DNA from 2 places in the Pseudomonas sp. 2 genome. Region 2 is predicted to be linked to the other one. Evidence: predicted binding sites of a transcription regulator. Region 2 holds the regulator's gene; the other holds the start of a gene.
The links. The regulator sigma-54, encoded in region 2, starts transcription at its own class of promoters, with help from an activator protein. The targets are predictions, from matches to a motif close to ANTGGCATNNANNTTGCTNT.
Positions count from the first base shown of each region.

Region 1: a site for sigma-54 is predicted at 1,059-1,078, ahead of nirB (nitrite reductase large subunit NirB). Genes of this name have one in related genera too.

Region 1 is NZ_JBWXNG010000014.1:57,299-59,699, forward strand. Features, by position in the region: gene AC1MEK_RS21575 (bifunctional nitrate reductase/sulfite reductase flavoprotein subunit alpha) at 1-597, opposite strand, end outside; gene nirB (nitrite reductase large subunit NirB) at 1,289-2,401, shown strand, end outside.
Region 2 is NZ_JBWXNG010000002.1:496,758-499,158, forward strand. Features, by position in the region: gene lptB (LPS export ABC transporter ATP-binding protein) at 1-669, shown strand, start outside; gene AC1MEK_RS05220 (RNA polymerase factor sigma-54) at 856-2,358, shown strand.

The sequences.
Region 1 (2,401 bases), on a different contig from region 2:
GACCACGATCAGCTGCGCCCCGGCCTTGACCCGATCCATCATGCGCAGGAACAGGATCGGATGGCAGTCGGCCATGTTCGCGCCGATCACGAAAAACAGATCGGCCTTGTCGAAGTCGTCGTAGGAGCCGGGCGGGCCGTCGGCGCCCAGCGACAGTTTGTAGCCGCTGCCGGCGCTGGCCATGCACAGCCGCGAGTTGGATTCGATGTGGGGCGTGCGCACGAACCCCTTGGCCAGTTTGTTGGCCAGGTACTGGGCTTCCAGCGACATCTGGCCGGACACATAAAAGGCCAGCGCGTCGGGGCCGTCGCGGTCGAGGATTGTGCGCAGGCGCAAGGCTGTTTCTCGGATGGCGGCGTCCATGTCGCTGCGCACCGGTTGCTGCTGGCGGTCATGGCGCAGCCAGGCGTCTTCCATGCGTCCGGATTCGGCAAGCGCCTGGCCCGCCGTGGTGCCCTTGGTGCACAGGCGGCCGAAGTTGGTCGGATGAGTTTTGTCGCCGCTGATCTTGATCACGCGGTTGTTCTGCACCTGCATGACGATGCCGCAGCCGACACCGCAATAAGGACACACACTTCGCACACTGTTGCTGGCCATATTTCCATTTCCCGAAAACAAAAAAGACGCCCTGTTCCCCCTCGTCGAAAACGGGGAGCACACGGCGCCTTTGTCGTGAAATGGCAATCGGCGTTGATTGCCTGTGGGGGAGGGCTTTGCAAGGGGTGGGCCAGTTGGAATCCGGCCCGGTGTGAGAGTGATGGCGCCCGGTAGATCGCCCCGCCGGCAAGCCGTGCTGCTACGGGGTGGGGGTGGAGAGTGGCTGTGTTGGCAGCATCACGATGGGGCGATTTGGATGACGGCGCACTCTTTTCGTGCCAGACCTGCCGCTTCTGCCCGGAGGGCTTAGGAGCGTAGCTTGCTCGCGATCTGGCGCGCAGCGGCAGTAAAACCAGACACCTGAATTTCAACAGGCACACCGCGTTTAAAGGGTTTGCTGGCGCTTCGCACCAGATTGCGAGCAAGCTCGGCTCTTACGCCCTGCGGGCAGAATCAACAGCGCTGGCACAGCCATTGCTTCATCCCTTGCAAGTCCGGCCTCGAAAGGCTGGCAGCCCTGGCCGGTCAACGATGATCGTCCGCCTTCCAAGGCAGGGGCTTACAGGTTGCGCCGACACTGTGGTCGAGTGCCAACCCTTAAAAAGAACAGGCAAAGGCGCCTGGAACCCAACGGTTCCGGGCGCTTTTTTTTTGCTTCGAAAAACCTGATTGGCCTAGGCCGGGACTCGCCATGAACACCACAGTCGCCTCTGCAAACGATGTACAAACCTTGATCGTCGTGGGTAACGGGATGGTTGGGCATCACTGCGTCGAACAACTGATCGGCGCGGGCGCCCTTGCGCGCTATCGCATCCATGTGTTCGGCGAAGAGCGCCAGCGCGCCTATGACCGCGTGCACCTGTCCGAATACTTTGGCGGCCGCGATGCCGAGTCGCTGGCCCTGAGTGACGCCTCCTTATATGAACAGCCCGGCCTGACCCTGCACCTGGGCGTGCCGGTACTGGAAATCGATCGGGCGCGCAGGGAAGTGATCACCGCCCAGGGCGCGTTCGCGTTCGACAAACTGATCCTGGCCACCGGCTCCTATCCGTTCGTGCCGCCCATCGAGGGCGCCGAGGGGCATTCGCGTCTGGTCTATCGCACCCTCGATGACCTGGACACCATCCGCGCGGCCGCCGCCAACGCCCGACGCGGCGTGGTGGTCGGCGGCGGTCTGCTGGGGCTGGAAGCGGCGAATGCGCTCAAATCCCTGGGCCTGGAAGCCCATGTGGTCGAGTTCGCGCCACGGCTGATGCCGGTGCAACTGGACGATTGGGGCGGCGCGGCGTTGAAGGCGCGTATCGAAGCACTGGGCGTCGGCGTGCACCTGTCCCGCGCTACTCAATCGATCAGCGCCGGCGAGCACTATCGCTACCGGATGAACTTCGCCGGGGATGAGTTTCTTGAAACCGACCTGATCGTGTTCTCCGCCGGGATTCGCCCGCAGGACGCGCTCGCCCGCCAGTGCGAATTGGAACTGGGGCCGCGGGGCGGCGTCGTCATTGACGAACACTGCCGCACCTCCGACGCCGATATCTTCGCCATCGGCGAATGCGCGGCGTGGAACGGCAGCGTCTTTGGCTTGGTCGCGCCGGGTTATCAGATGGCTCGCAGCGTCGCCGCGCAACTCTGTGATCGGGACGCCGAGCCGTTCTTCGGCGCCGACATGTCGACCAAACTCAAACTTCTGGGCGTGGACGTCGGTTCCATCGGCGATGCCCACGGCGCCCTGAGCGGCGCGCGCAGCTATCGCTACATCGACGAAGCCACCTCGACCTACCGCCGCCTGGTGGTCAGCGCCGAC
Region 2 (2,401 bases):
CGTGACGTCAGCCTGTCCATCGAAAGTGGTCAGATCGTCGGCCTCCTGGGCCCCAACGGTGCAGGCAAGACCACCTGTTTCTACATGATCGTGGGCCTGGTGCAGGCCGACCAGGGCCGCGTGCTGATCGACGAGCAGGATGTCAGCCATCAGCCGATGCACGGCCGCGCTCGCGCCGGTATTGGCTACCTGCCGCAGGAGGCCTCGATCTTCCGCAAGCTGTCGGTGTCGGACAACATCATGGCGATCCTGGAGACCCGCAAGGAACTCGATCGCGCCGCACGCCGCAAGGAGCTGGAAAGCCTGCTGCAGGAATTCCACATCACTCACATCCGCGACAACCTGGGCATGAGCCTGTCCGGTGGCGAACGTCGCCGTGTCGAGATCGCCCGCGCACTGGCCACCGCGCCGAAGTTCATCCTGCTCGACGAACCGTTCGCCGGTGTCGACCCGATCTCCGTGGGCGATATCAAGCAGATCATCTACCATCTCAAGGCGAAGGGCATCGGCGTTCTGATCACCGACCACAACGTGCGCGAGACCCTCGATATCTGCGAAACCGCCTACATCGTCAACGACGGGCAGCTGATCGCAGAAGGTGACGCTGAAACCATCCTGGCCAACCAGTTGGTCAAGGAAGTGTACCTCGGCCACGAGTTCCGCCTGTAATTGCGGCGATGACAAGGGGTTGGCCGGCGCTTGCTGCATACGCCTCATCGCCAACCTCGCATTAATTGTCACAACACCCTAGGCAAACACTTCGGTTTCAGGCATATAATTTGCTTAATTTGGCGCTCCGGCGCCCAGTAGTGGATGGCGCACATGCGCCGGCGAACAAGGTGTTAAGTCCCTGCCATGAAACCTTCGCTAGTCTTGAGAATGGGCCAGCAGCTGACGATGACACCGCAGCTGCAACAGGCCATCCGCTTGCTCCAACTGTCTACGCTGGATCTCCAACAGGAAATCCAGGAGGCACTGGAGTCCAATCCCATGCTGGAACGCCAGGAAGAAGGCGACGACTTCGATAACGCCGACCCGATGGCCGACAACATCGAAGCAAAACCCGCCGCTGACGTTCAGGAACCGACGTACCAGGAATCGACCACCTCCACCGTCGACAATCTCGAAGACGGCGAATGGGGCGACAGCGAGCGCATTCCCAACGAATTGCCGGTCGACACCGCCTGGGAAGACATCTACCAGACCAGCGCCAGCAGCTTGCCCAGCAACGACGATGACGAGTGGGACTTCACCACCCGCACCTCGGCCGGCGAAAGCCTGCAGAGTCACCTGCTGTGGCAACTGAACCTGGCGCCGATGTCCGACACCGATCGCCTGATCGCCGTGACCCTGATCGACTGCATCAACAACCAGGGCTATCTGGACGAATCGCTGGAAGAACTGCTCGATGCGTTCGACCCGGAGCTGGACATCGAGCTGGACGAAATCGAAGCCGTCCTGCACCGCATTCAACAGTTCGAGCCGGCTGGCATCGGCGCTCGTACCCTGAGCGAATGCCTGCTACTGCAATTGCGCCAGCTGCCCGCCAAGACGCCATGGCTGACCGAAGCCCAGCGCTTGGTCAGTGACTACATCGACCTCTTGGGCAGCCGCGACTACTCGCAACTGATGCGCCGCATGAAGCTCAAGGAAGATGACCTGCGCCAGGTCATCGAGCTGGTGCAGAGCCTCAACCCGCGCCCCGGTTCGCAGATCGAATCCACCGAAGCCGAGTACGTGGTGCCTGACGTGATCGTGCGCAAGGACAACGAGCGCTGGCTGGTGGAGCTGAACCAGGAAGCCGTGCCGCGCCTGCGCGTCAACCCGCAGTACGCAGGCTTCGTGCGCCGCGCCGACACCAGCGCCGACAACACCTTCATGCGTAACCAGCTGCAGGAAGCGCGCTGGTTCATCAAGAGCCTGCAAAGCCGCAACGAAACTCTGATGAAGGTCGCGACGCAAATCGTCGAGCATCAGCGCGGTTTCCTGGAGTACGGCGACGAGGCGATGAAGCCGCTGGTCCTGCACGACATCGCCGAAGCGGTGGGCATGCACGAGTCGACGATCTCGCGCGTCACGACGCAAAAGTTCATGCACACGCCGCGCGGCATCTACGAACTGAAATACTTCTTTTCCAGCCACGTCAGCACCTCCGAAGGCGGCGAATGCTCGTCCACGGCCATTCGCGCGATCATCAAGAAACTGGTTGCCGCGGAAAATCAGAAAAAGCCGTTGAGTGACAGCAAGATCGCTGGTTTACTGGAGGCACAAGGCATTCAAGTGGCCCGTCGCACAGTCGCCAAGTACCGCGAATCTCTAGGGATAGCGCCTTCGAGCGAACGCAAGCGGCTGATGTAGAGGTCACGAGCCACAGCGTTCCAGTGGCAGGCACCCAAGCCTG